Regions from separate parts of the Halomonas sp. DP5N14-9 genome, predicted to be linked through region 3. Evidence: predicted binding sites of a transcription regulator. Region 3 holds the regulator's gene; each other region holds the start of a gene.
The links. Region 3 encodes FNR, which switches genes on or off when oxygen is low (the NO sensors DNR and NnrR bind a similar motif). Its sites were predicted from a motif close to TTGATNTANATCAA; they were not measured.
Positions count from the first base shown of each region.

Region 1: KUW00_RS07500 (SCP2 domain-containing protein) is a predicted target of FNR. The motif match lies at 5,733-5,746, and genes of this name have one in related genera.
Region 2: ccoM (cytochrome c oxidase subunit CcoM) is a predicted target of FNR. The motif match lies at 3,468-3,481, and genes of this name have one in related genera.
Region 4: hemN (oxygen-independent coproporphyrinogen III oxidase) is a predicted target of FNR. The motif match lies at 2,540-2,553, and genes of this name have one in related genera.

Region 1 covers NZ_JAHVHR010000009.1:181,522-189,430, reverse strand. The annotation lists gene KUW00_RS07520 (aminotransferase class III-fold pyridoxal phosphate-dependent enzyme) at 1-1,043, shown strand, start outside; gene KUW00_RS07515 (CoA-acylating methylmalonate-semialdehyde dehydrogenase) at 1,214-2,710, shown strand; gene KUW00_RS07510 (peptidase U32 family protein) at 3,081-4,076, shown strand; gene KUW00_RS07505 (U32 family peptidase) at 4,088-5,005, shown strand; gene KUW00_RS07500 (SCP2 domain-containing protein) at 5,106-5,666, opposite strand; gene KUW00_RS07495 (ribonucleoside-diphosphate reductase) at 5,880-6,656, opposite strand; gene KUW00_RS07490 (adenosylcobalamin-dependent ribonucleoside-diphosphate reductase) at 6,750-7,909, opposite strand, start outside.
Region 2 covers NZ_JAHVHR010000024.1:293,543-301,451, reverse strand. The annotation lists gene KUW00_RS14320 (benzoate/H(+) symporter BenE family transporter) at 1-476, shown strand, start outside; gene KUW00_RS14315 (hypothetical protein) at 611-1,096, opposite strand; gene KUW00_RS14310 (proline--tRNA ligase) at 1,402-3,123, shown strand; gene ccoM (cytochrome c oxidase subunit CcoM) at 3,292-3,405, opposite strand; gene KUW00_RS14305 (peptidylprolyl isomerase) at 3,601-4,107, opposite strand; gene rfaH (transcription/translation regulatory transformer protein RfaH) at 4,130-4,672, opposite strand; gene KUW00_RS14295 (AmpG family muropeptide MFS transporter) at 4,888-6,264, shown strand; gene KUW00_RS14290 (SEC-C domain-containing protein) at 6,483-7,909, opposite strand, start outside.
Region 3 covers NZ_JAHVHR010000002.1:347,465-355,373, reverse strand. The annotation lists gene KUW00_RS03205 (DUF294 nucleotidyltransferase-like domain-containing protein) at 1-1,651, shown strand, start outside; gene KUW00_RS03200 (3'-5' exonuclease) at 1,648-2,340, shown strand; gene KUW00_RS03195 (hypothetical protein) at 2,436-2,675, shown strand; gene ttcA (tRNA 2-thiocytidine(32) synthetase TtcA) at 3,068-4,027, shown strand; gene fnr (fumarate/nitrate reduction transcriptional regulator Fnr) at 4,188-4,928, opposite strand; gene KUW00_RS03180 (sulfite exporter TauE/SafE family protein) at 5,083-5,769, opposite strand; gene ccoS (cbb3-type cytochrome oxidase assembly protein CcoS) at 5,766-5,996, opposite strand; gene KUW00_RS03170 (heavy metal translocating P-type ATPase) at 5,993-7,909, opposite strand, start outside.
Region 4 covers NZ_JAHVHR010000009.1:173,486-181,394, reverse strand. The annotation lists gene KUW00_RS07490 (adenosylcobalamin-dependent ribonucleoside-diphosphate reductase) at 1-825, opposite strand, end outside; gene hemN (oxygen-independent coproporphyrinogen III oxidase) at 1,060-2,445, opposite strand; gene KUW00_RS07480 (c-type cytochrome) at 2,845-3,162, shown strand; gene KUW00_RS07475 (NosR/NirI family protein) at 3,218-5,437, shown strand; gene nosZ (TAT-dependent nitrous-oxide reductase) at 5,439-7,325, shown strand; gene KUW00_RS07465 (nitrous oxide reductase family maturation protein NosD) at 7,437-7,909, shown strand, end outside.

The DNA.
Region 1 (7,909 bases), on a different contig from region 3:
AGAAGGTCGCGAGCCTGACTCCGGCCGGGCTCGACCATGTGTTCTTCACCGATTCCGGCTCCGAGTCCGCCGATACCGCGCTGAAGATGGCCAAGGCCTACTGGCGGCTCAAGGGCCGCCCGGAAAAGACCCGCATGATCGGCCGCGCCAAGGGCTACCACGGGGTCAACATCGGCGGCACCAGCCTTGGCGGCATCGGCGGCAACCGCAAGCACTTCGGCCAGTTGCTGGACTCGAGCCACCTGCCCCACACCCTGCAGCCGAACCAGGCCTTCACCCGGGGCCAGGCCGAGACCGGGGCCGAACTCGCCGATGCGCTGCTCGAGCAGATCGCCCTGCACGACGCCTCCAACATCGCCGCGGTGATCGTCGAGCCGATGTCCGGCTCAGCCGGGGTCATCGTGCCGCCCAAGGGCTACCTCGAGCGGCTGCGCGAGATCTGCTCGGCCCACGACATCCTGTTGATCTTCGACGAGGTAATCACCGCCTTCGGTCGCAGCGGCGCGCGCACCGGCGCCGAGGCCTTCGGTGTCACCCCTGATCTGATGACGGTGGCCAAGCAGATCACCAACGGCTGCGTGCCGATGGGTGCGGTGATCGCCTCTGGCGAGATCCATGACACCTTCATGCACGCCGGCGGCCCGGGACACGCCATCGAATTCCCCCACGGTTACACCTACAGCGGCCATCCGGTGGCCTGCGCCGCCGCCCTGGCCGCGCTGGACCTGCTCGAGCGCGAGGACTTCCCGGCCCAGGTCAGGGCCATCGCCCCGGCCTTCGAGGATCGCCTGCACGCCTTGAAGGGCCGCCCCCATGTGGTCGACATCCGCAACTTCGGCCTGGCCGGGGCGATCCAGCTGGCCCCGCGCGACGGCGATCCGGCCATCCGCCCGCGCGACGCCCACCTGGCGCTGTGGGAGGCCGGCTTCTATGTGCGCTTCGGCGGCGACACCCTGCAGTTCGGCCCTCCCTTCGCCACCACCGAGGCCGAGCTCGAGCGCCTGTTCGACGCCGTCGCCGAGACCCTCGACCGGCTCGACTGAGGCCGCTTGACTGGGGCCGCTCGACTGCGCCCGCTTGCCGGCACCGAGCGCCCGGCTTATCCACCTGAAACCGACAGCCTGTGGACAACCTTTACACCCACTGTTCACAGCATTATCCACAGCGCGGACGGGCCCTGCCCGTCCGCCCTTTCGACACTTGAGGACCCTCGATGGACAACGTCAATCACTGGATCAATGGTCAGGATCTCGAGGCCGGCCGCCACCTGCCGGTCACCAACCCGGCCACCGGCGAGACCATTCGCCAGGTCGCCGACGGCGACGCCGACACCGTCAAGGCCGCCATCGACGCCGCCCAGGCGGCCTTCCCGGCCTGGCGCGACACCCCGCCGGCCAAGCGCGCCCAGGTGATGTACCGCTTCAAGGCGCTGCTGGAGCGTGACGCCGATCGCCTGGTGCAGCTGATCAGCGAGGAGCACGGCAAGACCCTCGAGGACGCCATGGGCGAGCTCAAGCGCGGCATCGAGAACGTCGAGTACGCCTGTGGCGTGCCGGAGCTGCTCAAGGGCGAGTACTCCCACAATGTGGGGCCGTCCATCGACGCCTTCTCCAACTTCCAGCCGCTGGGCGTGGTGGCCGGCATCACCCCGTTCAACTTCCCGGCGATGGTGCCGCTGTGGATGTACCCGATGGCCATCGCCTGCGGCAACGCCTTCGTGCTCAAGCCCTCCGAGAAGGACCCGTCCGCCGCCCTGGCGGTCGCCCGCCTGCTCGAGGAAGCCGGCCTGCCCCAGGGCATCATGAACGTGGTCCAGGGCGGCCGCGAGACCGTCGAGGCGCTGCTCGACGCCCCCGAGATCAAGGCCGTGTCCTTCGTCGGCTCGACCCCCATCGCCGAGACCATCTACCGGCGTGGTGCCGAGAGCGGCAAGCGGGTGCAGGCCCTCGGTGGTGCCAAGAACCACGCCGTGGTGCTGGCCGACGCCGATATCGACAACGCTGCCAACACCCTGATGGGGGCCGCCTTCGGCAGCGCCGGCGAGCGCTGCATGGCGATCTCGGTGGCGGTGTGCGTCGGCGATGACACCGCCGACCGCCTGATCGAGGCCATGGGTCCCAAGATCGCCGCGCTGAAGATCGGCCCCGGCACCGACAAGGGCCTGGACATGGGCGCCCTGGTCACCGCCCAGCATCGCGACAAGGTGCTCGGCTATATCGAGAAGGGCGTGCAGGAAGGTGCCACCCTGGTGGCCGACGGCCGCGACCTGGTGGTCCCGGGCCACGAGAACGGCTTCTTCGTCGGCGGCTGCCTGTTCGACCGGGTCACCCCGGAGATGACCATCTACCGCGAGGAGATCTTCGGCCCGGTGCTGTGCGTGGTGCGTGTCGACAGCCTCGATGAGGCCATCGCCCTGACCAACGCCCACGAGTACGGCAACGGCACCTGTCTGTTCACCCGTGACGGCGAGGCGGCGCGTCGCTTCACCGACGCCATCGAGGTCGGCATGGTGGGTATCAACGTGCCGCTGCCGGTGCCGGTGGCCAGCCACAGCTTCGGCGGCTGGAAGCGTTCGCTGTTCGGCGACCTGCACGCCTACGGCCCTGACGCTGTGCGCTTCTACACCCGCCGCAAGGCGGTGTCACAGCGCTGGCCCTCGCCCTTCGAGACCACCCAGGCGGAGTTCCACTTCCCCTCCGGCGGTCAGTAGGCACCGGCATGAAGACCACGGGCCCTGCGGGGCCCGTTTTCGTTTACGACAGCGAGCGAGCCGCTGATCCACCACTGACACGCGACTTATACACCACAGTCCACAGCCCCTGCACCGCCTGCCCACCGCTTTTCACAAGGTGCCACACAGGGTTATCCACAGAACGACTCACAAGTTCATCCCCACCTTTATCTGCACGCCTGGCCCGCAAGTCGGCCCCCCGCCATCGCCAGGTTATCCACACCCGGCCCCGGTGCAGCGCGTCATCCATTCGCTCCATCCCCGACTTCATTGGCGGACACTGATACGCATCAAGCCGGCGGTGTCCGCGCGGGGCTAGCATGGCGCCTCTCTTCGCTCGGAGATCGACATGGAACTGGTCTGTCCCGCGGGTAGCCTGCCCGCTTTGAAGCGCGCCGTGGACGAGGGCGCCAACGCGGTCTACTTCGGCTTTCAGAACGCCACCAATGCCCGCCAGTTCGCCGGGCTGAACTTCACCGACAAGCGCGCCCGGGAAGGTATCGACTACGCCCACGCCCGGGGCTGTCGGGTGTTCTGCGCGATCAATACCTACCCGCAGCAGTCGAGCCTGGCCCAGTGGCGCGCGGCGGTGGACCAGGCGGCTTCGCTTCAGGTCGACGCCCTGATCCTGGCCGACCCGGGCCTTTTGGCCTACGCCGCCGAGCGCCACCCGGACATCCCCCGCCACCTGTCGGTGCAGGGCTCCGCCACCAGCCACGAGGCGCTAGCCTTCTACCACCGCGAGTTCGGCATCCGCCGTGCGGTGCTGCCCAGGGTACTGTCGATCCACCAGGTACGCGACCTGGCGCGCCACAGCCCGGTGGAGCTCGAGGTGTTCGCCTTCGGCAGCCTGTGCATCATGGCCGAGGGCCGCTGCTATCTGTCGTCCTACCTGACCGGCGAGTCGCCCAACACCCACGGCGTGTGTTCGCCGGCGGCCCACGTGCGCTGGGAGGAGACCGCCAGCGGACGCGAGTCGCGCCTGAACGGCGTCTTGATCGACCGCTACCGCGCCGACGAACAGGCCGGCTACCCGACCCTGTGCAAGGGACGCTTCGACGTCGAGGGTGATATCGGCCACGCCATCGAGGCGCCGACCAGCCTCAACACCCTGGATCTGCTGCCCCAGCTGGCGGCGCTGGGCATCAAGGCGATCAAGATCGAGGGTCGCCAGCGCAGTCCGGCCTATGTGGCCAGCGTCACCCGAGTGTGGCGCCAGGCGCTGGATCATCTGGACCGGGCCGGCGACGACTACCGCCCCCAGGCCGACTGGAGCGCCGCCCTGGCGCCGCTGGCCGAAGGCTCCACCCACACCCTCGGCGCCTACGAGCGCGACTGGAAATGACAGGAGGCGAGATGACCGCTGCTTCACTGGAATTGAGCCTTGGCCCGGTGTCCTTCTACTGGACCCGCGAGCGCTACTTCGCCTTCTATGAACAGGCCTGCCACTGGCCGCTGGCCAGCGTCACCCTGGGCGAGACCGTGTGCTCTCGGCGGCGCGACATGAAGCTCGCCGACTGGCTGGAGATCGGCCATCAGCTGGCCGCCGCCGGCAAGCAGGTGATCCTCGGTTCGCAGACCCTGATCGAGTCCAACGCCGACCTGCGCGACCTGACCAAGCTGTGCGACAACGGCGACTTCCTGGTCGAGGCCAACGACATGAGCGCGGTGCACCGGCTGTCCGAGGCGGGCCTGCCCTTCGTCGGCGGCCCGGCGCTCAACCTCTACAATGTGCCGACCCTGGAAATCCTCAAGCGCGCCGGCATGTTCCGCTTCGTCGCCCCGGTGGAGTTGCCTGGCGCCGACCTGGCCCGGCTGCTGTCTGACGCCCGCGAGGCGGGGCTGGCGCTGGACTGCGAGGTACTGGCCTACGGCCACCTGCCGCTGGCCTGGTCGTCGCGCTGCTTTACCGCGCGCCACCACCAGCACCCCAAGGATCGCTGCCAGTTCGTCTGCCAAGACTATCCGGAAGGGCTGTCGCTGACCACCCAGGACGACAGCCGCCGACTGTTCACCCTGAATGGTATCCAGACCCTGTCCGGGGCCTGTCAGGACCTGCGCCACGAGCTTGCCGAGATGGCCGCGATGGGCGTCACCACGGCCCGGCTAAGTCCGCGTTCAGAGGGGATGGATGAGGTGGTGGCGGACTTCGATCTGGCCCGCCAGGGACGCTATCCGGCGCCCTCGCCGCTGGCGCTGGTGGACGCCGAGCTGTGCAACGGCTACTGGCACGGCCAGGCAGGGATGGATCTGGCGCCGGTGCTGGAAGACTGAAAGCCCCTTCCCTCCCACGCCACCTCACTCAGGAGGCCGGTTCGCCGGCCTCCATCGCTAGATGGCTCACCCCGACAACCAGCAGGCGGTAACCAGGCGCCTAGGCCTCGCGAGGCAGCCAGCGCTGCAGCTGGCCCAGCGCCTCGAGCAGGTAGGGATGCAGCAGTTCCATTTCCTGCCCATCCAGCAGGTTCTTCACCGTCAGCCCCAGTTCGGTATCACCCTCCAGGCACAGCCGGCGCTGGAAGAACAGGCTGTCCGGGTCTTCCTCGCGGCTGGCCAGGCAGGCGAACTCGCGCCAGCCCCCCGCCACCTTCGCCTCCCAGGGCGCGTCGGTGACCTGCAGGCGACCGTGCGTGAGGGTCAGGGTGACCGCCAGCGCCAGATCATCGATGGACAGACACACCCGGCGCCCTTCAAGCACGTCGAACTCACCGTCGGCCAGTGGCTCGGCCAGGGTGCGGTTGAGCCAGGGCTCGAGACTCGTGCGCAACAGCGGCAGGGGCAGCGGGCCGAGACGGCGCATCAGTGACAGATGCAGACGATGGGGCACCCGAGTCAAGGCGCCAGACGTCAACGACGACGGCAACGAAGGAAGGGTGGGCAGGGCAGGAAGGGCAAGAGAAGGCAACGACAGCGAGCCAAGCGGCGACAGCGACATGACGGGTTCCTGGTCAAGCGGCACGACGCCGCCGGGTCATGCTAGCGATACCCCGCGCCTGTGTTCGTGATATGCATCAACACCGCCCGCGCACCAACGCTTCCACACATCGTGGTGGCAACCGCTCATCGGGTACCGCCGAGTAGCAGCGCCAATAGTGACCGACAAAAAAGGGCGCCGCATTGGCGCCCTCTTGTTCGTCCAGCAAGGCTCTCAACCACACTTCGACCAGCCGCAGCCGGCGTAGCAGGTGGGGCAGCCGTCCATCATGATCAGCTCGCCGCGACACTCGGGGCAGTTGCCGACCACGGCGGGGCCGGCGCCTTCGGCGGCGGACTCGGCAGGCTTGCCATCCAGCGGCTCGACCGCGCCGCTCGGGGTCTCGTCCTCGACCTCGGCGGGGTACCAGCCGTGGCCGGAGGCCTGGCGCCGGGCGTAGCGGCTGACCAGCTCCTCCACCGGAATCTGGTTGCCGTCGATGTCGAGGAAGCCGCGACGATAGAGGATCTGCTGGATCGACCAGGCGATGGCGGCGACCTCGGAGTCGTGGAACATCGGCTTGTTCCAGCGGTTCATGCCGCAGCGCACCAGGCCCTTGTCCCAGGCCACCTTGCGCAGATCCGCCACCGCCTGGGTGACGTAGCCGCCGCGGGCGGCCAGCGACAGGCTGCGCATGGTGGCGGTGATCCACTGGTGTTCGCTGGACAGCTGGCCGGAGGGGAAGAAGAACTCCACCGGGCGCTCGATAATCACCCGCTGGCCGTTGAGCACGCCTTCCACCGGCATGAAGGACACCAGCAGGTAGACCTTCTTGCGGCCTTCGGCGCCGACGTAGGAGATCTTCTCGGATACTGCCTCCAGCGTTCCCTCGGGGCGCGAGGGGATGCGCATGGTCAGCGGGTTTTCCTCGGGCAGCGGGGCCGGCGCGGGGGCGGCCTCCTCGCTCTTGACGCGGTAGCCCACGATCTTGGAATTGATTTCGACAGCCATCAGCGGGCTCCTCCAGAAAGATGATGCGGGCGTGACACGCTCACGACCCAGGCATGATGTTGCGGCTCGCCGACCGGCTCGCCGCTGGTCCGATTACCACTTGCCATAGGTCCCCTCCTTCAAGCCGTCGTAGAGGTTGGCGGCGTTGTGTTCCTCGCCGTCGTAGATCACCGTCTCGTCGCCCTTGAGCTCGAGGGTCTCGCCGTTCTCCAGCTCGAAGATATAGGTGGTGTTCTTGAGGTCATCCTCGCGCACCAGCACGCCCTGGAAGGCCTCCGGGTTGAAGCGGAAGGTGGTGCAGCCCTTGAGGCGGCTCTGGTAGGCGTCCAGGTACAGGTCCTTGAACGCCTCGAAGGCAAAGTCGGTGGGCACGTTGACGGTCTTGGAGATCGCCGAGTCGACCCAGGCCTGGGCCGCGGCCTGCACCGCCACGTGCTGCTTGGGGGTCACCGCGTCGGCGGTGATGAAGTACTCGGGCAGGTCGCTTTCCACCGCGTCGGCGTGCATGAAGTGACGGTAAGCGGCAAGCTCGAAGGACACCACCTCGACCTGCTCCTTGGTCTTCTTGCCGGCCTGGATCACGTTGCGGAAGTAGCGATGGGAGAACGACGGCTCGATACCATTGGAGGCGTTGTTGCCCAGCGACAGGCTGATCGTGCCGGTGGGGGCGATCGACGAGTGGTGGGTGAAGCGCGCGCCGTGCTCGGCCAGCTCCGCCACCAGCTGCGGCTCGACCTCTGCGATCTTCTGCATATAGCGGCTGTAGCGGGCGTGCAGGATGCGCCCGGGCACCTTGTCGCCGACCTCGTAGCCGTCGCGGCCGAGCTCGGGGCGCTCGCGCAGCATCTTCGGCGTCAGCTCGAACTCCTGCTCGAGGATCGGGGCCATGCCCTTCTCGCGGGACAGCTCCAGCGCCTGCTTCCAGCCCTCCACGGCCAGCACTCGGCTGACCTCCTCGGTGAAGCCCAGCGACTCGGCCGAGCCATAGGGCATCTTGAGCATGGTCATGGTCGAGCCGAGGCCCAGGAAACCCATGCCGTGGCGGCGCTTGGCCTCGATCTCGCGACGCTGGCCGGACAGCGGCAGGCCGCTAATCTCGACCACGTTGTCGAGCATGCGGGTGAAGATCGCCACTACTTCGCGGTACTTGTCCCAGTCGAAGCGCGGCTTGTCGCCGAACGGATCGATCACGAAGCGGGTCAGGTTGACCGACCCCAGCAGGCAGGCGCCCTCCGGCGGCAGCGGCTGCTCAC
Region 2 (7,909 bases), on a different contig from region 3:
TGCCGGGGTTCGCCATGGTCAGAAGCGCGGGCTTTACGCCGCCGGTGGCGGCAAGCCTGGGGGCCACCGGCCTGGCGTCGCTGCTGATGGCACCCTTCGGTGGCCACGGCGTCAACATGGCGGCGATCAGCGCGGCCCCCTGCCTTGGCGAAGAGGCCCACCGCGAGCCTGGGCGACGCTACACCGCCGGCATTGCGGCGGGAATGGGCTATCTGCTGCTGGGCGCCCTGGGGGCGACGGTGGCGTCGTTGTTCGACGCCCTGCCCAGCGCCATGATCGCGGTGGTGGCGGGACTTGCGCTGATGGCCACCCTGGGCGGTGCGCTACGTACCGCCTTCAGCGACGGCGACAACCTGGACGCGGTGCTGGTCACCTTCGCCATCACCGCATCGCCATTGACCCTGGCGGGCATCGGCTCGGCCTTCTGGGGCCTGGTGGCGGGGCTGATCGTGCTGAGACTGCAGCGCAGGCGCTGAGTCGGGGGCGGTAGAGATTGCGGGAAGGATGCTGCGGGGGCGGCCGCTCAGGCGGCGATGGAAGAATCACAAGACAAGGGAAGAACCACAGGAGCAGCCGCCGGGTGCTGCGCGCGCACCCGGCGTGATCGATCTCAGCCATCCAGCGACACGCTGTCGGGCGAGGCACTGGCTGGCAAGGCATTGGCTGGCAAACCACGGCCAGCGTGGGTCGCCTCGTCACTGGCCATGCGCACCATGGCCAGGGCCTCATCCAGGCTCTCGACCTGCTCGACACGCACCAGCTCGTCGCTCAGCTTGACCTCGGTACCGACACGTTCGCTGACCAGCCGCTCGAGGCTCGCCAGATCGCGTCCCTCGCCCATGGGCAGAGAATCGACGCTGGCGGAGCCCGTACCCGGCAGGTAGATGGTGCCGTTGGAGAAGTCCACCGCGTAGGCGATCACCCCGGGCACGATAAAGAACAGCAGGCCGACGCCGTTGGCCACCGCCACCACCGGGTCGATGCGACCACTGATCTGCCCCTTGCGTTCGGGATGAAAGACGGTACCGCAGCCGACGAGCGAGGTCAGGGTGGTGGCAAGCACCAGGCCGGTAAGCAGACGGGGCGGACGCAGCATGAACAACTTCCTCTTGCAGTAATCTGGCATAAATGACGGAAAGCGGTGCCGACAACGACTCGACCGCTGCCCAGCATGATAAAACTCATGCGCATCCTACCACGTTCGCCAACCTTCGCTCCCTGTCGCCACCAACGGTGGCGGTTGCTTTTGCCGGCATGACGCCTTCCCCGTACAATGCACGTCACTTTCATGGCCGGATGCGAGTCGCCGAGGATGCCCCTCGACGGCCATCGACGGGACAGCCTGCTGTCCTGCTCGCCTCCAGCGCTTACCAGACTCGATGTGAAGGAACCTGCGGACCCATGCGCGCCACCGAACTTCTGATCAGTACCCTGAAGGAAACTCCTGCCGACGCCGAGGTCATCAGCCACCAGCTGATGCTGCGCGCGGGCATGATTCGCCGCCTCACCTCCGGCCTGTACACCTGGCTGCCGCTGGGCCTTCGCACCCTGCGCAAGGTGGAGCGTATCGTGCGCGAGGAGATGGACCGTGCCGGCGCCCAGGAGCTGCTGATGCCGGCGGTGCAGCCGGCCGAGCTGTGGCAGGAGTCCGGCCGCTGGGAGCAGTACGGTCCGGAACTGCTGCGCCTGAAGGATCGACACCAGCGTGACTACTGCGTCGGCCCGACCCACGAAGAGGTGATCACCGACCTGGTACGCAAGGAGATCGCCAGCTACAAGCAGCTGCCGGCCAACTTCTACCAGATCCAGACCAAGTTCCGTGACGAGATCCGTCCGCGCTTCGGGGTCATGCGCTCGCGTGAGTTCATCATGAAGGACGCCTACTCCTTCCACCTGGACGAGGCCTCGCTCAAGGACACCTACCAGAAGATGTACGACGCCTACGTGCGCATCTTCACTCGCCTGGGTCTCGACTTCCGTCCGGTGATCGCCGACAACGGCTCCATCGGTGGTACCGGCTCCCACGAATTCCACGTACTGGCCGACTCCGGCGAGGACGATATCGTCTTCTCCACCGAGTCCGACTACGCCGCCAACATGGAAAAGGCCGAGGCCCTGCCTGCGCCCCTGGACAGCGATGCCCGCCGCGCCGAGCCCACCGAGGAGCTGAGGCTGGTCGACACCCCCAACGCCAAGACCATCGCCACCCTGGTCGAGCAGCACGGCCTGCCCATCGAGAAGACCATCAAGACCCTGATGGTGCACGGCCACGAGGGCGGCCTGGTGGCGCTGCTGGTGCGCGGTGATCATGAACTCAACGAGGTCAAGGCCGAACACCTCGAGGAGGTGGCGACACCGCTGACCATGGCCAACGAAGAAGAGATCCGCGCCGCCGTTGGCGCCGGCCCCGGCTCGCTGGGCCCGGTCGGGCTCGAGATGCCGATCGTCATCGATCGCAGCGTGGCGCTGATGAGCGACTTCGGCGCCGGTGCCAACGTCGACGGCAAGCACTACTTCGGCATCAACTGGGAGCGCGACGTGGCCCTGCCCAAGGTCGCCGACCTACGTAACGTGGTCGAGGGTGACCCGTCACCCGACGGCAAGGGCGTGCTGTCGATCAAGCGCGGCATCGAGGTAGGCCACGTGTTCCAGCTCGGTCGCAAGTACAGCGAGGCGATGAATGCCACCGTGCTGGGCGACGAAGGCAAGGCGGTTCACCCCTGGATGGGCTGCTACGGCATCGGCATCACCCGCGTGGTGGCCTCTGCCATCGAGCAGAACCACGACCAGGGCGGGATCATCTGGCCCGACGCCATCGCCCCCTTCCATATCGCCATCGTGCCGATGAACGCCCACAAGTCCCAGCGCGTGCGCGAGACCAGCGAGCGCCTGCACGACGAACTCAGCGCCGCCGGCTTCGACGTGCTGCTGGATGATCGTGATCTGCGTCCCGGCGTGCGCTTCGCCGATCAGGAACTGATGGGCCTGCCCCATCGACTGGTGGTGGGCGATCGCAGCCTCGACAAGGGTGAGCTCGAGTACAAGGGTCGCCGTGACAGCGAGGCCACCATGGTACCCGCCGAAGAGATCGTCGAGTTCCTCAAGCAGCGCATCGCCCGTTAAGGCCCCGCGTGGCGCGCCGCGGCTTGTCGCGGCGCGCCTGGCAGGCGGGTCCAGAGGAATTCAGGCGAGTTCAGGTGCGCTCAGGTGCAATAATGCAAAAAAAAACCGACCCCGAAGGGTCGGTTGAAAAAGGGGGATGACTCCCCCTCCCCTGACGCTGGTTGACGACTATCGCTTGCGACGGTGAGCGTCGCGGATGATAAAAGCGATCCAGCCGGCCATGAAGGCCACAGAGAGAGCGACGGCACCCAGCCCGAAAATGACGGCGTTGTCGACGTACATGGCGCTGTCCTCCTGTCTCTGTGTCGATGAATTCATGGTACCCGGTCGGCCCTTGAATTGTGCTGACCTGCGTCAAGGGTGACCGCGAGACATCGGCCCGCCATGACGACGAAAAAGCCGCCTTCAAGAGGCGGCTTTTTCGTCGTCTGTGGCACCCTTTCAGCGAGAGCGCCTCCAGCTACCACTGCCGGGACCCTAGAGGACCTTGCGGTCCTCCACCTCGGAGGCCTCGGTGCCGGGCGGCAGCGGGTGCCCCTTGGCCAGTTCGGCGCGGGTCGCCTGGCGAATATCGAGCACCTCGAGGCGATACGACAGGGTCTCCCCGGCCAGGGGATGGTTGGTGTCCACCACCACGCTGTCCCCCTTGACCTCTACCACGCTGACGATCTGTGGGCCAGCATCGCCGGGGGTCTGGAAGCACATGCCGGGGCGCAGATCGGTACCGGGAAAGGCCTGGCGTCCCACCTCGCGCACCAGCGACTCGTCGCGCAGTCCATAGGCCTCGGCCGGGGACAGGGTGACGCTGAGGCGGCTGCCGACCTCGGCGTCGACCAGGGCCCGCTCGAGGCCTTCCATCAGGTTGCCGTGGCCGTGCAGATACTCCAGCGGCTCATCGCGCTTCCAGGAATCGTCCAGGACGTCGCCCTGCTGGTTGCTCAGGACATAGTGCAGGCGCACCACACACTGGGGAGAAACTCTCATCTCGGGCTCCTTGGGGTCGACATCAGTCCTGGCGCTTGAGCGCGGCGACGGGCATTTCCAGGCGCTGCTGGCGATGCAGCATGTTGAGCAGCACGATCGCCCGCTCTTCGCCCTTGTGGCTCTCGAACACCGCCTTGAGGTCCTTGAAGGGTCCGTCGGTGATCTCCACCGACTCTCCGGCCCGGAAGTAAAGCTGGCCAGGATCGTCGTCCTTGGCTTCGCCGTGCTGGCGCAGCAGGTCGATCAGCTCATCGCTGACCGGCACCGGCATCGACAGCCCGAAGGTCACGATCTTCAACACTCCGCGCGTCGAGCGAATCGGGCGCCAGTTGCTCTCGACCTGGTCGAGCCGCAAAAACAGATAGTAGGGGAACAACGGCTCCTCGACCCAGGTCAGCTTGTTGCGGCGCTTCTTCTGCACCTCCAGCACCGGATGAAAGAGCTCGTATCCCTGGTTGGCCAGATGCTCGGCGGCCCGGAACGACTCTCCGCCCTTGCACTGGACCACGTACCAGCGCGGGGTGGCATCGCCCACCAGGCCCGCCTCGATATTGCTGTGACTCATGTGACTCCTTCCAGACTCAACCACCACCAGCCACCAAGCCGGCAGTATCGCCTGTCATTGACGCGGTTCCCGGCGCGTTGCCGACGACCCTTGATGATCACCGCTGGTATCGCCCCTGCGGCTTTGCAACAATTCGTCGAGCCGCACCGAGATGTTGCGCGCATTTTACCATTCGGAAGGCGGCCTGTGGCCGACCAACTGCAAGGAGGCTATCCATGCCCACCTCGTCCGGCCAGCATCCCTGGGTCGACGCCCTGCGCGTCTACCTGCGACTACCCGTGCTGGCCATGCTGTTTCTGGGCTTTTCTGCGGGCCTTCCCTTTCTGCTGGTGTTCTCCACCCTGACCACCTGGCTGCGTACCAGCGGGGTCGAGGTCGCCGCCATCGGTTTCTTCTCGTGGATTGGACTGCTGTACTCGATAAAGTTCTTCTGGGCACCGGTGGTGGACGCCTTCCGCCTGCCGCTGCTGACCCGCCTGCTGGGCCAGCGGCGCAGCTGGATGCTTGCCGGCCAGGCGCTGATCATGGGCGGCCTGCTGGGCCTTTCGTCGCTGGACCCGGCCTCCCAGCTCGGCGCGGTGGCGCTGTTTGCGCTGATGGTGGCCTTCGGCTCGGCCACCCAGGACATCGCCATCGACGCCTTTCGTATCGAGTCGGCCGAGGACGAGGTCCAGGCAGCGATGGCGTCCACCTACATCATCGGCTATCGCGGCGGCCTGATCATGGCCGGTGCAGGGGCGCTGTATCTGGCGTCGGCCTTCTCCTGGCAGGTGTCCTACCAGTGCATGGCGGCACTGACGGCGGTGGGCATGATCACCGTACTGTTGCGTCCCGAGCCGCCGCGCCAACCGCTGGCCAGTCGCCTGGCCAAGGAGCCCCGGGTGCGCGCCTTCCTGCGCGCCAGCCGCGGCCGGCCCGCATGGGTCCGGCGCACCGGCGCCTGGTTGATCGGCTCCGTGGTCTGCCCCTTTCTCGACTTCTTCGGGCGCTTCGGACTGGGCGCACTGGGACTTTTGCTGTTTATCGGCATCTATCGCATCAGCGACCTGGCGATGGCCTCGATGGCCTATCCGCTGTACGTCGACCTCGGCTTCAGCCTCGACACCATCGCCACCGTGACCAAGGTGTTCGGCGTCATCATGAGTCTCCTCGGCGGGTTGGTCGGCGGGGTGCTGGTGGTGCGCTACGGCATCGGACGCATCCTGGTGCTCGGCGCTACGGCCACCGTGCTGACCAACCTGATGTTCGCCTGGCTGGCGCTCAGTGGCGCCCAGCACTCGCTGCTGGTGCTCACTATCGTCGGCGACAACCTCAGCAATGGCCTGGCAAGCGCAGTGTTCATCGCCTTCCTGTCGAGCCTGACCTCGCGGGCCTACACCGCCACCCAGTACGCCCTGTTCTCGTCGTTGATGACCCTGCCCGGAAAGTTCCTGTCAGGCTTTGGCGGCCTGGTGGTGGAGGGAATGGGCTACCCGAGCTTCTTCGTGCTGGCCTCGGCGCTGGGCGTACCGGCCATCCTGATGGCGCTGTGGGTCTGGCGACACCATGTGCGCGAGCCAGGGGATCACGCCGTCAGCCTCGACAAGCCATGACGCCATCGATGCAGTGTGCATCACAAAAAGAGGGCCGACATTGTCGGCCCTCTTTTTCCATGGTACTTCAGCGTTTGGCCCCGTACCTGGGGGTCTGAGTAGAACTTCGGCGCTACGCGCCCCCAGGCTCAGCCGGAGCCGTTATCCAGCGCAGGCACGTGACCAATCCCACCTTGCTGAGCCCGCCTTGTAGTGCATCCCTTGAACAGGGCTTGCGATCAACCGCGCCGTCCGCTGCGCTCCTCAAGCCAGGCCAGCGCGCCCGGTGTGCTGCGCCACTGATCGCGCATCAGGGTACGGTACTGCCAGGCCTCGGCGCGGGTGCCGGGCTCGGCCAGCTGGCCATTGCCGGGGATGGCGCCACGTTTGGGGTTGTCGCTGCAGAGAAGCGCCACCGCGTGGGCGTTGTGGCGCTGGGCGCTCTCCAATGCCAGGGCCGCGTCGTCGAGCTGGCCCAGTCGGTACAGCGCCAGCACCTGCCCCATGTACATGCCCAGCAGCGGCGTCTCGTCATCGGCAGGACCGACCTCCAGGGCCTGGCGGCTGATCTCCAGCGCCTCGTCGTCGCGGCCTTCGCGCAGCAACTGGTCGAGCACCAGCTCGCGCAGCCCCAGACTGTCCTGCTCGTCCAGCGACAGCAGCAGCTCGGCCAGTTCCCGCGAGTGCTGGCGGGAGCCACGTTCCATACCCACTACCAGTGCAAGCCCCGCCCGCAGCAGCTGGGCGTTGTCTTCCTGGTCCCACTGGAAGGCGCCGTCGCCACTCTGACGAATCTGCAGAAGCCAGCGCTCGAGACGCTCGGCCAGGGGCTCGAACAGACTCGGCGCCATCCACGGCAGACTGCCAAAACGGCTGGTCAGCGCCAGCGACACCGACTGCAGTACCGCCGGTGAATCAAGCTGTTCGGGGTTGGCACACAGCGCCGGCAACCAGGCTGCGGCATTGAACCAGGGATCTCCGAGAAAGCCCATCGGCGCATCCGGGTCCACGTCGACCTGGAAACCCTCCTGGAAGGCGGCGAACAGCGTGTCCTCCCGCGCCGTGGAGCGATACAGCAACTGCCCGTCTTCCTCCACCACCTTGATCGGCGGGGGCGGCGGCAACTCCGCCAGCAGGGTCTGCAGGCCTACCAGGGGCTCGCCGAGATCCTCTTCGGCGCACAGCAGCTGATCGGCCAGGGTGGCGCCGGGGTTGTCGGCCAGGTCCGCCAGGAACTGCAGCTGGTCGGGGTCGAGATCACCCTGGCGGGTCAGCCGCCGCAGCCAGAAGCGCGAGCGCTCCATGGCTTCCTCGTCGTGACCTTCGTGGAGCAGCAGCATGGCCTCGATATAGGCCAGGGTCGGCGAATCGGGAAGGGCCTGCTGGGCACGCACGAAGGCCGAGCGAGCACTGTCGAGATCGTCGTTGTCCAGGTGCATCAGACACAGCCGCTCCAGCGCCACGCCACGCAGGAACATCGGTCCCCGCTCCAGCACCTCGTCCAGCAGCGCCTCGCGCTTGCGGTGGAAACCGCGCTCCTGGAAAAGGTCCAGCAGGATCTCGAAGGCGGGCTCGGCCTGTTCCGGCAGGCGCTCCCAGTCGGCATTGTCGAACAGTGACTCGAGGATCTGCTGGGCACGTCCTCGCTGGCCCGATTCGGCGGCGA
Region 3 (7,909 bases):
GGACCCGGCCGAGGGCCCCGCCGGGGGGCGCATCGGCCACTACACCGGGGGCGATCTGTTCGGTGCCATCAGCGTGATCAACGGCCAGAGCCGTTACCGCTTCGTCGCCGAAGAAGAAAGCCTGTGTTACCTGATGCCGCACACCTTGTTTCTGTCGCTGTGCGAGAACAACGCCGCCTTCTCGGACTACTTTCACCAGCGCCTGATCAGCAAGACGCGCTTGCTGGCCGAACGTCGCGCCGAGGGCGGCGTCACCCTGGCCGGATTCATGCTCGCCCGGGTGAACGAGTGCATGCGTGAGCCGCTCAAGGTCGGCTCGACGACATGCATTCGCGACGCCGTGCTGACCCTCAAGGACAAGGGCGCCGACAGCCTGCTGGTCGAGACGCCCGACGGTCCTGGCATGCTGACCAAGACCGACCTGCTCGAGGCCCTGGTGCTGGAGGGGTGCGACGGTGATGCCGAGGTCGGTGGTATCGCTCATCTGTCGCTGGTGACGGTGGATGAAAGCCAGTACCTGTTCGAGGCACTGATCGAGATGACCCGCCACAAGGTGGCCAGGGTGGTGGTGCTTCAGGGCCAGCGGCTGATCGGTGTCGTGGAGCTGACCGATGTGCTCAGCTTCTTTTCCAGCCGCAGCTACGTGGTCAGCCTGCAGGTCGAGCAGGCGACGACCCTGGCCTCGCTCAGCGAAGCAAGTCAGCGTGCGCCGGAGCTGGTCGAGGCGCTGATGGCCCAAGGGGTACGCATGCGCTTCGCCATGGGCATGCTGTCGGCGCTCAATGGGCGCATCATCAGCAAGGCCTGGCACTTCTCGATGCCGGCCCCTCAGCGCGAGCGCGCCTGTCTGCTGGTGCTCGGCAGCGAAGGGCGCGGCGAGCAGATCCTGAAGACCGACCAGGACAATGCGCTGATCCTGGCCGATGACCAGCAGTGGGACGAGCTCAGCGCAGATACCGCGCGGTTCACCAGCGTGCTCGACGATCTGGGCTATCCGCGCTGCCCGGGCAACATCATGGTCTCCAACCCCCAGTGGGTCGGCACCCTTGCGCAATGGCGCGCGCGCATCCGTCGCTGGGTCAGCGAACCCGACGGAGAAAGCCTGATGCGTCTGGCGGTGCTTGCCGACGCCTCGGGGGTGGCCGGTGACTTTGCCCTGGTGGACCGACTCCACGACGTGCTGATCGAAGAAACACGGGGCAATGAACTGTTGCTGACCCATCTGGCGAGGGGAGTGTTGCGGTTCTCGACGCCCTTGACCCTGTTTGGAACGCTGAAGAAGCCCGAGCACGGCGTCGACATCAAGAAGGGTGGCATCTTTCCCATCGTCCACGGTGTTCGCACCATGGCGCTGGAGTGCGGGCTGCGCGAGACCTCGACCCACGACCGGCTGGCGGCGCTGGCGTCACTCGGGCGCATCGAGCGAGTGGTGGCGGAGGATCTCGGCGAGGCGTTGTCGCTGTTCTGTGAGCTTCGGCTTCGGGCGCAGCTGGCCTACCGGCGCGACGATGCCCGGGCCACGGACGCCCCGGACAGGGTGGTGGTGCAGTCGCTCAATTCGCTGGAGCGGGACTTGCTGCGCGAGGCGCTGCACCTGGTCAAGGAGTTCAAGGCCAGCCTGTCCCACCGCTATCACCTGGAGTATGCATGAGTGTCGAGGCAGCCCCCCAGGGCAAGCTGCCTTGGCGTCAATGGTTTCGCTTGGGAGAGTACCCGATGCTGAGAGCGATCAGGCGTGTGGCCGACAGGCGTCGGCAGGCCGATGGCGATTTCGCCTGGCTGTTCAATCCCTATACCGGCGACGAGCTGGTGTCCCTGGACTGCGAAACCACCGGCCTGGATACCCGTCATGCGGAGCTGGTGTCCATCGCTGCGGTGCGCATTCGTGACGATCGCGTCTTGACCAGCGAGTCGCTGGACCTGCGGCTCGCGCGTCCTGCCAGTCTGAGTGGTGACTCCATCTGTATCCATCGCCTGCGTGGGGTCGACCTGGAAGGCGGCCTCGAGGTGCGCGAGGCCTTGACGACGCTGCTGGAATTTATCGGCAATCGCCCATTGGTCGGCTGGTGTATCGACTTCGACCTGGCCATGCTGGATCGCTACCTGAAGGCGGAGTTTGGCTTCTCGCTGCCCAACGCCACCATCGACGTGGCCCAGCAGTACCGCAAGCGGCTGCGCCGAAGTCACCCGGAAATCGAGGTGCAGCCGACCTTTGAACAATTGGCAGAGCGACTTGGAGTCCCGATCATGGGACGCCATACGGCCCTGGGCGACGCCGTCACCACGGCGCTGATGCATCTGCGCCTGGAAAGCGGGGCACTCACGGCGCCATCGCGCTGACCCGTTGCCGTCATCCGCGCTGACCCGTTGCCGTCATCCGCGCTGACCCGGTGCCACCCGCACCGGCAACCATTCACCTGCAAGGAGATCCTGTCATGAGTCTGCACGCCATGTTGACCCTTCTCGAGCCCACGCTGCTGGCGCTGGGCCTGGTCTCGGTGCTGGTGGCCTACCTCCAGTACTATCGCCGTACCCGGGACCTGTGGGGCATGGTCAAGTTCTGGGAGAAGCGACTGACCCTGACCGTGCGCGAGTTTGGCTGGCAACGTGCCGGCATCCTGCTGCTGTTGCTGGGCGTGGTGGTGCGCTATCTGCTGGCGCTGAACGTCGTCTAGGGCTTGTCTGAAAAGTGCCCGCGCTCGGTAATACGGCGTTAAAAATCGGATCAACATGCTCATTTACACCCCGTAAACTGCGCTTTCTCACCGATTTTTGCCTTGTCTAACCTTCGCTCGTCGACTTTTCGGACAGCGCCTAGGGCCTGGCTGACAGGCACTTGCGTTCTTCGACTTGCCGGACCAGACCAGACCAGACCAGACCAGGCCACGACGCGCAAGGGCGCCACTACGGCGGTGTCGTCCCTGGCGGTTTCCGATGTGCCGCCGACGAAAAGCCCCCCCCCCTTATTGTCCTCGCCGGGGTAAGCGGTCGCTGACCTCTTCGCCACTAAAGCGTCCGGATGGTAGACTGGCGCCTCTTTCATTTTCAGCCGTGATGTCCCGCTCCCATGTCGCCACAGTCCGCCTCCGCCACCCTGTTCGATCCCCGTACCCCCGAGGATGACCATCTCTCGATCGATGCCGGCGACAGCCCGGCCGACCCTGCTGCGGATGGCGACCAGACGGAAGCTCACGTTCAGGCCAAGGCACGGCGTGAGTTCAACAAGCTGCAGAAGCGCCTGCGCCGCCAGGCCGGCAACGCCATCATCGACTACGGCATGATCCAGGAAGGCGACAAGATCATGGTGTGTCTGTCTGGTGGCAAGGACAGCTACACCATGCTCGAGATCCTGCGCAGCCTTCAGCGCAACGCGCCGGTCAACTTCTCGCTGGTGGCGGTGAATCTGGATCAGAAGCAGCCGGGCTTTCCGGAGCATGTGCTGCCGAACTATCTGGACAGCATCGGCGTGGACTACCACATCCTCGAGCGCGACACCTATTCGGTGGTGAAGGAGAAGACGCCGGAGGGCAAGACCACCTGCGCGCTCTGCTCACGCCTGCGGCGCGGCTCTCTCTATGGCTTCGCCGAGGAGATCGGGGCGACCAAGATCGCCCTGGGCCACCACCGCGAGGACATTCTCGAGACGCTGTTTCTGAACATGTTCTTCGGTGGCAGCCTCAAGGCGATGCCGCCCAAGCTGCTCTCCGACGACGGCAAGAACATCGTCATCCGCCCGCTGGCGTACTGCCGCGAGGCCGATATTCAGGCCTACAGCGAGGCGATGGAGTTCCCGATCATCCCGTGCAACCTGTGTGGTTCCCAGCCCAACCTGCAGCGCCAGGTGGTCAAGGAGATGCTGGCCGAGTGGGAGGTCAAGCATCCCGGGCGCCTCGAGAGCATGTTCAAGGCGGTGACCAATGTAGCGCCGTCGCAGCTGGCGGATCGGCAACTGTTCGACTTCGAGGGGCTGGAGGCCGTACAGGCCGAACGCCAGGCCCGGCGCATCGACGTGGTGGATGCCGGCTGATCTCGCCAACAGCGAATGTGCATGACGCCATGACAGCAAAAGAGGCCGCATCTCCGGATGCGGCCTCTTTCTTGTCACACGCCATCTACTACGCTTTGCTTTCCAGATCCTGGGTACCGGGCGCTGCTGGCCAAGCCCGGCACACTGCCGCCAGGCCCGCTCAGGTAACTTCGGTGTCGGCCAGGGTCGACAGCGCGGTCAGGTCGAGGATATTGACCTCACGTCCCGATACCGCCACCAGATCCTGCTGCTGGAAACGCCCGAGGATACGGCTGACCGTTTCCACCGCCAGCCCCAGGTGATTGCCGATGTCGGCGCGGGACATGGACAGGCGGAAGCTGAACGGTGAATAGCCGCGGCGGCGGAAGCGGTCCGACAGGCCGAGGAAGAAGCAGGCCAGGCGCTGATCGGCGGTCTTGCGTGACAGCAGCTGCATCATCCGGCGGTCCTCTCGCAGCTCCTTGCTCAGGGTGCGAAACAGCTGGGCACGCAGCTCCGGTAGGGTCTGGGTCAGCGCATCGAGGCGGTCGAAGGGAATCTCGCACACCGTTGTGGTCTCCAGCGCCACCACGCTGCCGGGATAGCGGCCGTCGTCGATGCCATCCAGACCAACCAGTTCACTGGGCAGGAAGAAGTTGGTCAACTGAGCTTCGCCGCTGCCTTCGGTGGTGATCTGCTTGAGACTCCCCGATCGGACCGCGAAGACGCTGGTGAAGCGATCTCCCTGCTCGACCAATCGTGTGCCTTTCTTGATCGGCGGGTGACGACGGATGATGGAATCGAAGCGCTCGAGGTCGGCGGTCTCCAGCGACAGCGGAAGGCACAAGGAACTCAGGCTGCAGGACTCACAGCGAGTCTCATGCAGCATGGGACGCCGCCGATCTTGGGCCGTAGGACTCATTCGCAGCTCCTGTGGATCTGGGATCGATATTGACTGGGCCATGGGGAGAACAGACGTCGCCCGTACAGCACGTTGATGGCACTATTCTACACCCTCAGATCAGCTAAAAGTGGCGTCTACCTCTTTAGGATTAATAACTTAGAGGTAGGATGCGTCATTGATGCAGCCCAGTCCAAAGTTGCCAGACGGCAAAGGCGATGATCATGCCAGCGGCGACAAGGCGTGTTGCCCGATGCGCCAGCAGGGCCTGCATTTGTCTGGCGGCGAGGCCCGTCACCACAAGCGCCGGAAGCGTACCAAGACCGAAGCTCGCCATCAGCAGTGCGCCCTCGAGGGGCTCGGCCCGTGCCAGGCTCCAGGCCAGCATCGAGTACACCAGGCCACAGGGCAGCCAGCCCCAGATGGCGCCCAGCGCCACCGCCTGGGGCAGACGCACCACCGGCAACAGGCGTCTGCCTGCGGGTTCCAGGTACCTCCAGAGGTGACGTCCCAGTGCCTCGACGTGACGCAGGCCTTTCCATAGATCGGCAATGTAAAGCGCCATCAGGATCAACATCAGGCTGGCGACGATCTGCATCAGGCCACGCAGGGTCGGCGAAAGGCCGATCACCGAACCCAGGGCGGCAACTAGAGCGCCCGCCACACAGTAGCTGGTGATACGACCTACATTGTAGCCGAGCACAAGTGTGCTCACCCGCCAAGGTTGACGCATGCTGGGTGGGATGGCAAAGGTCAGGGCGCTCATGATACCGCCGCACATGCCAATACAGTGTGCACCGCCGAGCAGGCCAAACACGAAGGCCGCCATCATGGGAGGCAGTTCCAGGCCGGTAGGGTTCACTCAGGCCCTCTGGACGATGGACCACGATCGGATGTCTGCGCAGGCGTTTCGGAAGAGGAAGCGCCGTCATCGGCACCGCGAGTGTCGTCCTCATCCTCGAACAGGATGCGATAGGCGGGGCCTTCGAGGTCCTCGAACTGGTCGTTGCGCACCGCCCAGAAGAAGGCCCAGACCGCCAGGCCCAGCAGGATCAACGACAAGGGTATCAACAGGTAAAGGATGCTCATGGGCCGGGGCTTGCGGTGACGGGTGAAGGCGTCGCGGTCCGCCTGGTGCGTCCACGTCGCAGACGCAGGGCATTGCCGATGACCAGCAACGAGCTGAGTGACATGCCGATGGCGGCAAGCCATGGGGGCACGAAGCCCAGCGCCGCTGCGGGCAGCGCCACGACATTGTAGAGCACCGACCAGGACAGATTCTGGCGAATGATGCGACGGGTCTGACCGGCCACCTCGATGGCTTCGACGATACCCGTGAGCGGTTCGCCCAGCAATACCAGATCGGCGCGGGTGCGGGTGAGGTCGCTGGCCCCGGCCATGGCGATGGCAAGGTCGGCGCCGGCCAGTACCGGCACGTCATTGATGCCATCACCGACCATGGCCACCTTTTCACCCTGTGCCTGTCGCGCCTTCAAGTGCCCGAGCTTGTCCTCGGGGGTGGCCTCGCCACGCCACTGATCGACGCCCAGCGTGCGGGCAAGCTGGCCGACGTTGACTGCGCGGTCGCCCGACAGGATCTCGATGGCAAGCCCCCGCTGGGCGAGGGCGGCGAGGGTCTCGGCGGCGTCGTCACGGGGCTGATCGTCGAGCTTGAACCAGGCCTGGGGCTTGCCTTCGCAGGCCAGCAGCAGCCAAAGCCCTGCGCCAGGGAGCTCAGTAACGGGTTGGCCCAGGCAGGCAAAACCCGGCTGGCCCAGTCGCCAGCGCCGGCCGTCGATCACGCCTTCCACGCCCTGACCCGGGTGATTGCGCAGTTCGCTGGCCTGGCAGCTGGCGTCGCGCCAGGCAGCGAAGGCACGGGCGATGGGGTGCTCCGAGCCGGTCTCCAGTGCCGCCGCCAGGGCCAGATGCCGGCGCTTGGCGGCAGGGTCCATCTCGCCATTGTTGGCGCTTCCTTCGTCGTCGCTCAGCGGCCGGTGTTCGGCGAGTTGCATGCGACCCCGGGTCAGGGTGCCGGTCTTGTCGAAGACGACGCGATCGAGACAGGCCAGGGTCTCCAGCGCATCGGCTCGGGTCACCAGTACCCCGGCACGTCTCAGCCGACCGTGGGCCACGGTCAGGGCGGTGGGGGTCGCCAGCGCCAGGGCGCAGGGGCAGGTCACCACCAGTACCGACAGGGTGATCCACAGGCTGCGGCTAGGGTCGATCAGGCTCCAGACCAGCGCCACCAGGGCGGTGATGACCAGCAGGTTCAACACGAAGCGATGGGCCACCTGCTCGGCCAGGCGGGCGATACGTGGACGATGGGCGAAGGCACGGTCGGTGAGATCGAGAATGCCGGCGGCGCGGGTGTCGTCGCCGACGCGGGTGACCATCACTTCGATCGGGCTGTCCATGCACAGGGTACCTGCGTGCACGGTATCTCCCTGGCGACGCAGGCAGGGCAGCGATTCGCCGGTCAGCAGCGACTCGTCGATCTGGGCCAGGCCCGAGGTCAGGTTGCCGTCCGCGGGGATCTGGGCGCCGGGGCTGACCCGAACCCGGTCACCCGGGACCAGCCGACTGGCGGGGATGACGCGTTCATCGCCATGCTCGTCGAGGCGCACCGCAGCGCTCGGCAGGGCACTGGCCAGGGCATTGCCGCTACGGCCGTAGTGGGTACGGGCGCGAGACTCCAGGTAGCGTCCGAACAGCAGGAAGAAGGTGAACATGCTGACCGAGTCGAAGTAGCGATCACCGGAGTCGCTCACGACCGACCAGGTGCTGGCGATAAAGGCACCACCGATGGCCAGGGCCACCGGCACATCCATGCCCAGCACGCGGGTTCGCAGATCGCGCAGGGCGCCGACGAAGAAGGGTTGGGCCGAGTACAGTACCACCGGAGTGGTCAACGCCAGCGATAGCCAGGCAAACAGACGCTCGAACTCGCTACTGAGATCACCGCCGTCGACGTAGTGCGGGATGGAAAACATCAGCACCTG
Region 4 (7,909 bases), on a different contig from region 3:
GCGGGCCTTGATCACCTCGACCACGCGGCAGGCCACGCGACCTTCGGCGTCCTGGGTGTAGCCATCCTCGATCACCGGCCAGTCGCGGTAGATCAGCTCGCTGTCGTCGACGTCGCCCTTCTCGCACTCGTGCAGCGGGAAGGCCAGCGGCCAGTCGGCGTCCTGCTTCACCGCTTCCATGAACTCGTCGGTGATCAGCAGGCTCAGGTTGAACTGGCGCAAGCGACCGGCCTCACGCTTGGCCTCGATAAAGTCGCGCACGTCGGGATGACCGACGTCGAAGGTACCCATCTGGGCGCCGCGACGGCCGCCGGCGGAGGCCACCGTGAAGCACATCTTGTCGTAGATATCCATGAACGCCAGCGGGCCGTTGGTGCCGGCTCCGGCGCCGAACACGAAGGCGCCCTTGTGGCGCAGGGTGGAGAACTCGTAGCCGATGCCGCAGCCGGCCTTGAGGGTCATGCCCGCGTCCACCACGCTGTCGAGGATGTCGTGCATGGAGTCGCGGATGGTCCGCGATACCGTGCAGTTGATCAGGCTGACCGCAGGCTTGTAGCCCTCGGCCCCGGCATTGGAGGTGATCCGGCCTGCCGGCACGGCGCCGTTTTCCAGCGCCCAGCGAAACTTCGGCAGCCACTTGTCGGCGGCGTCGCCCTCGACGGCGGCCAGCGCCTTGGCCACGCGGTCCCAGGTGGCCTGAAGGTCGGCGTCGACGGGCTGGCCGTGGCGGTCCTTCAAGCGATACTTGGCGTCCCAGATGTCATACGAGGGGCCCTGCATGGGAACCTCCTGCGACAGGGCGGCGGCCTTGGCGGATGTGGTCATGAAAGCTTGTCTCCGATGAAGTTACCGGCAAATAAACGGGGTCGTAAAGGGTCGGATGCGCGCTCCGGATAAGCTCGGGCACCCTACCAGATATAGTAAAATTTTCGACCGGCGGCACAATATAAACGAAAAATCGGGCCATGGAAGACCCGATCGTTAATTCGGCTTTGGCGCATAAAAGGTAGCGCGGGCTACCCCGGGCGTCTCGCCCAGAGGCCTCCGAGGCAGAGCAGGCTAGACGGTGCGCGAGAAGCGCCCGCTGCCGGGGACCAGGTAGGCATCGAAGGCCATGGCCACGTTGCGCATCATCAGGCGTCCCGCCGGCAGCACCCTGAGCACGTGTTGCTTGATCTCGATCAAGCCGTCGGCCTGCATCTCGTCGAGCTGGTCGAGGGCGCAGGCGAAATGCGTGCGGAAGTCGATAGCGTGACGGGCCTCGAACTCGGCGAAGCGCACCTCGCCGTGACACATCAGCGAGGTGATCAGCTCGGCACGCAGCTGGTCTTCGTCGCTCAGCCGATAGCCCCGCAACACCGGCAGCCGCCCGGCTTCGAGGTGCTCGGCGTACTCGGCGGTGGTCTTGACGTTCTGGCTGTAGGCGTCGCCGACCTTGCCGATGGAGGTGACCCCGAGCCCGATCATGTCGCACTGGGCGTGGGTGGAATAGCCCTGGAAATTACGCTGCAGGGTGCCATCGTGGCGGGCTCGGCTGAGTTCGTCCTCGGGCAGCGCAAAGTGATCCATGCCGATATAGACGTAGCCCGCCTGGGTCAGCCGCTCGATTGTCAGCTCGAGCAGCTCGAGCTTGCGCCCGGGCGGCGGCATGTCCTCGTCGCGAATCAGCCGCTGGGCCTTGAACAGCGACGGCAGGTGGGCGTAGCTGTAAGCGGCGATGCGGTCGGGTCTCAGCGCCACCACCTTGGCCAGGGTGGCGTCGAAGCTGTCGCGAGTCTGCAGCGGCAGACCATAGATCAGATCCACCGACACCGAGGCGAAGCCGGCGTCCCGGGCGGCGTCCACCAGCGCCGCCACCTTGGCCTCGCTCTGCACGCGGTTGACCGCCTTCTGCACCAGCGGATCGAAGTCCTGGACGCCAAAACTCAGACGGTTGAAGCCCATCTCGCGCAGTTCATGGATCTGGGCAGGCGTCACCGTACGCGGATCCACCTCCAGCGAGAATTCCCGGCGCTGCTCAGGGGCGAAGCGGAAGTGGCGCGCCAGGGCGTCGATCAGCCCCTTGAGCTGGTCGTTAGACAGAAAGGTCGGGGTGCCACCCCCCAGGTGCAGCTGGTTGAGCTCCCGGGACTCGTCGAACAGCGCCGCCTGCAGGGCGATCTCGCGCTTGAGCAGCACCAGGTACTCGGCGGCACGCTCGCGATTGTGGGTAATGATCTTGGAGCAGGCACAGTAGTAGCAGAGGCTTTCGCAGAAGGGCACATGGACGTAGACCGACAGCGGCTTCGGCTCCCCCTGCTGGCTGCGCTCCACCGCCTGGCGATAGTCGGAGACGCCGAAACCGTCGTGGAAGTGCGGCGCGGTGGGATAGGAGGTGTAGCGCGGCCCTGGACGGTCGTACTTCTCGACCAGCGCACGCTGAAACGGCAAAACATCGGATGACATCGACAAGGCCCCTCATGACACGACCGCCCGACGGCGGCATCTGTCGGCATTGTCGCACGTCGAATCCGCCCGTCCCGGCAAGACGAAGCCAGACATGATCTGCATCAAATCACGGCAACGACGTCCCGGCGCTCACCCTTTTTGAGCTTTTCTCGCTGGAGGTAGTGCAACCGCGAGCCGACCGCAATGATGCCCCTGCCACGCCAGTGATCCCGATCAAGCATAGTACGGAAGACGTACCTCTCCCCGCCTAAAGTTGACCAACGTCATAGGGTATTGTCGCTAAGCGCTCCAATACTCGAGAGTCCCAAGGGACATCCCGCGGAAACGGTGATGCCTGACCCAAGCAGCACGCCGCTTGCGTCAGGCATCACGCCCCAAGACCGAGGAGCGCTCATCATGAAATGGATCCCCCTGGCCGCGCTTGGCGCCGCCTGTCTGTTCAGTCTCAACGCCCAGGCCGCCGGCGACGCCGCCGCAGGTGAAACCAAGATCGGCGCCTGCGCCGCCTGCCATGGCACCGACGGCAAGGCCACCGGACCGATCTATCCCAACCTGGCGGGTCAGAACGCCGCGTACCTGGAAAGCGCGCTCAAGGCCTATCGCGAGGGTCAGCGCGGCGGTGGCATGTCCGCCATCATGGCGCCCCAGGCAGCGGCCCTGTCGGATCAGGATATCGCCGACATCGCCGCCTACTTCTCGTCCCTGACGCCCTGATCCCACCCTGGTGCGCGAAGCGTCCTCGGGGCGCTTCGCGCCTCGAGGTCATGCCATGACCCAAGCCCCCCGCCATTTACTCCGCCACTGGTCTTCCTCTCTGCGCCTGTTCATCGCCCTGTTGGTGATGTGCATGAGCCTGCCCGCCCTGGCGCTGGAATTCGATCAGTATCCCGGTGACCTTGGCAGCGCCAAGGGTGACATCGCCCTGTTTCAGGAGGCCTTTCCCGGTACGGACAGAGTCGAGCCGGTGGCCGACCTGCCGTGGCCGGTCAATGCGCTCTACCGTGGCGACGAGCTGGTCGGCTACGCCTTCGAAAGTGCCGAGGTCGCGCCGATCCCCGCCTACTCGGGCAAGCCGGTCAACCTGCTGATCGCCATCGATCCTTCCGCCAGCCTGCGCCTGGCCAAGGTGCTCAATCATTCCGAGCCGATCATGCTGGTCGGTATCCCGTCAGAGCGGCTGGACGACTTCGCCGGCCAGCACCTGGGTACCTCGGTGACGTCGCGCCTGGAGGTGGGAGAGGACGTCGATGCCATCTCCGGCGCCACCGTGACCGTCATCGTGGTCAACGACACCATCATGCGGGCAGGACGCCTGGTCGCCGCCGCCCTTGGGCTGATCGAAGACCCCGCGGCAGCGCCAATCGCCCGTGTGCGCGACGAGGTCTACGCGCCCGCCGACTGGCAGGGCTTGCTCGACCAGGGGGCACTGGGTCACCTGACCCTGCGCCAGGGAGAGGTCGATGACGCCTTCGCCGGCACCCCGGCGGAGCACTACCTGAGCGGCCAGCGTCCGCCCCGCGACGCCACCTTCATCGATCTTTACCTGGGCTACCTCAATGCGCCGAGCGTTGGCCGCAATCTGCTCGGCGAGCGCGGCTACGACCAGTTGATGGCGAGCCTCGCCCCCGGCGAACACGCCGTTGCCCTGCTCGCCGATGGCAGCTTTTCCTACAAGGGGTCGGGCTACGTGCGCGGCGGCATCTTCGATCGTATCGAGCTGGTCCAGGGCAACGCCTCGATCAGCTTCCACGACAGCGACCAGCGCCGCCTGCCGCGCCTGGCCATCGACGGAGCCCCCGCACTAAGCGAACGCGACATCTTCGTGATCCACGAGGACGCCCACTTCGACCCGGGCACGCCCTGGCGGCTGAACCTGCTGGTGCGCCGGGCCTCGGGGCCGCTGACCCAGGAGTTTACCCGCTTTCATCTCGACCAGGCGCTGCCCGAGGCCTTTATCGAGCGCCCCGAGCCGGTGGAGCCCGCCCCGCTGTGGCTCGAGATGTGGCAGCAGAGTCGGCTAGAGCTGATCGGGCTTGGTGCTGGACTGGTGACGCTGTCACTGATCCTGGCGTTCCAGGACGCCCTGGCGCGTCGCCCGCGCCTGCTGCGCCCGCTGCGCAAGGCCTTCCTGCTCTACACCCTGGTCTATATCGGCTGGGTGTCGCTGGCCCAGCTCTCGGTGGTCAATGTGCTGGCGCTGATCCATGCCGTCATCCCTGCCGTCGCCAATTCCGCCAGCCATGGCTTCAGCTGGTCGGCCTTCCTGATCGACCCGCTGATGTTCGTGCTGTGGGTCTTCGTGGCGGTCACTCTGGTGCTGTGGGGCCGCAGCATCTTCTGCGGCTGGCTGTGCCCCTTCGGTGCGCTGCAGGACCTGGTCAACCAGCTCGCCCGTCACCTGAAGGTGCCGCAACTGACGCTGCCCTTCGCCGTGCACCGGCGGCTGTGGGTGGTGAAGTATCTGATCCTGTTTGGCCTGGTCGGGGTGTCCTTCTACGACCTGGGACAGGCGGAGCGGCTGGCCGAGGTCGAGCCGTTCAAGACCGCCATCACCCTGCACTTCCTGCGCGACTGGGGCTATGTGCTCTACGCCGTGGCACTGATCGCAAGCTCGGCCTTCATGCACAAGGCCTACTGCCGCTACGTCTGCCCGCTGGGCGCGAGCCTGGCCATCGCCGGTCGCCTGCGCCTTTACGACTGGCTCAGGCGGCACCGTGGCCAGTGCGGCACGCCCTGCCAGATCTGCGCCAACGACTGCGAGCTGGTGGCCATCCATCCCGACGGTCGCATCGAGGCCTCGGAGTGCCACTACTGCCTGGACTGCCAGATCACCTACGACGACGACCGTCGCTGTCCGCCCCGGGTCAAGCGCAGAAAGCGCCTGGAACGGAATGCGGCGAGGACGCACGGCGACGTGGGTGACGCAGAACCCCGCGGATCAAGCCAGGACGGCGACCCGCGGCGTATACCCTGCCTTGAGGAGAACTGAAGTGAGTGACGATTCCCGCAGTATCCAGAATCTGGCCCGACGCCACTTTCTACGCAACAGTGCGGTGACCGGCGTCGCCGGCGCCGGCCTTGCCAGCGGAGTGGTCGGCGGTGTTGGCACCAGCGCCCTGCTCGGCAGCCGCAGTGCCCGCGCCAGTGAAGGCGATGCCATGGTGGCCCCCGGTGAACTCGACGAATACTACGGCTTCTGGAGCGGCGGCCACTCCGGCGAAGTGAGGGTGCTGGGCATCCCCTCCATGCGCGAGTTGATGCGCATTCCGGTGTTCAACACCGAGAGCGCCACCGGCTGGGGCATCACCAACGAGTCCAAGCACATCCTCGGCGAGTCCGCGCGTTTCCACAACGGCGACGCCCACCACCCCCACGCCTCGCTCACCGACGGTCGTTATGACGGCAAGTACCTGTTCATCAACGACAAGGCCAATACCCGGGTGGCGCGGATCCGCCTCGACATCATGAAGACCGACAAGGTCACCACTATTCCCAACGTCCAGGCCATCCACGGCCTGCGTCTGCAGAAGGTGCCCTATACCAAGTACGTCTTCGCCAACGCCGAGTTCCCGATCCCCCAGGTCAACGACGGTCGCGACCTGGAGAATCCTGCGAACTACTACACCATGTTCAACGCCATCGACGCCGAGACCATGGAGGTGGCCTGGCAGGTGATCGTCGATGGCAACCTGGACAACACCGACGCCGACTACACCGGCCGCTTCGTTGCCTCGACCTGCTACAACTCCGAGAAGGGCATGACCCTGGCCGACAGCATGCGTGCCGAGCGTGACTGGGTGGTGGTGTACGACGTCGAAGCCATCGAGGCCGCCGTCGAGAAGGGCCAGTTCGAGACCCTGGGCGACTCCCCGGTGCCGGTGCTGGACGGACGCAAGGGCTCACCGCTGACGCGCTACATTCCGGTGCCCAAGAATCCCCATGGCCTGAATACCTCACCCGACGGCAAGTACTTCATCGCCAACGGCAAGCTGTCGCCGACGGTGTCGATCATCGCCATCGACAAGCTGCCGGCGCTGTTCGCCGACGAGATCGAGCCGCGTGACAGCGTGGTCGCCGAGCCGGAGCTGGGCCTGGGGCCGCTGCATACGACCTTCGACGGTCGCGGCTTCGCCTACACCACCCTGTTCATCGACAGCCAGGTGGCCAAGTGGAACATCGAGGAGGCGATCCGCGCCTACAACGGCGAGGACGTCAACTACATCCACCAGAAGCTCGACGTGCACTATCAGCCGGGCCACAACCACGCCAGCCTGTGCGAGACCCGCGATGCCGACGGCAAGTGGCTGGTGGTGCTGTGCAAGTTCTCCAAGGACCGCTTCCTGCCGGTGGGACCGCTGCACCCGGAAAACGATCAGCTGATCGACATCTCCGGCGACACCATGAAGCTGGTGCATGACGGCCCGACCTACGCCGAGCCCCATGACGCCATCATGATGCGCGCCGACCAGCTCAACCCGATCCAGGTGTGGGATCGCCAGGATCCGTTCTTCGCACCCACCCGCGCCATGGCCGAGGCCGACGGTATCACCCTGGAGAGCGACAACAAGGTCATCCGCGACGGCAACAAGGTGCGCGTCTACATGACCTCTGTCGCGCCCCAGTACGGCATCACCGAATTCAAGGTGAAGCAGGGTGACGAGGTCACGGTGGTGATCACCAACCTGGATACCGTCGAAGACCTGACCCACGGCTTCTGCATGGTCAACCATGGCGTGTCCATGGAGATCGGTCCGCAGCAGACGTCCAGCGTCACCTTCACCGCCGAACGCGCCGGGGTGCACTGGTACTACTGCAACTGGTTCTGCCACGCGATGCATATGGAAATGTTCGGTCGCATGCTGGTGGAGAAGGCCTGAGGAGCGGCCGGGCCGGGCGCCGATGGCGCTCGGCCCGGCCCAGGCGACATCACCATGTTTCGAGCTCTCTCCTTTCCTGCAGGTTGCTCGGCATCCGACCGAGCAACACCGATGGCGCTGGCCCTGACCGCAGGGCTGGCGCTGCTGGCGGCACTGAGTCCCAGCGAGGTGCTGGCCGCTGAGCTGAAGGTGACCGCGGGCACACCGCTCAAGCGCTGGGTCGAGCAGGCCGAGCCCAACGATATCCTGCGGCTCGCACCGGGCCACTACACGACAGGCCCGGTGATCATCGACAAGCCACTCAGCTTGGTCGCCGACGGTGCCGGTGTGGTGATCGATGGCGGCGGCAGCGGGACCCTGCTGACCTTGCGCTCACCTGGCATTTCCCTGTCCGGGCTGACCCTTCAGCACTGGGGCGCGGACCTGACCGCCATGGATGCGGGCGTTCACGTGGAAAGGACCGCCCATGGCGCCAGCATCGAGCGCTGCCGGCTGTCCGGCCCTGGCTTCGGTATCTGGCTCGATGGCGTCGATGACGCCCGGGTCCTCGACAATCAGATTCGCGGCGATACTCGGGTACGCTC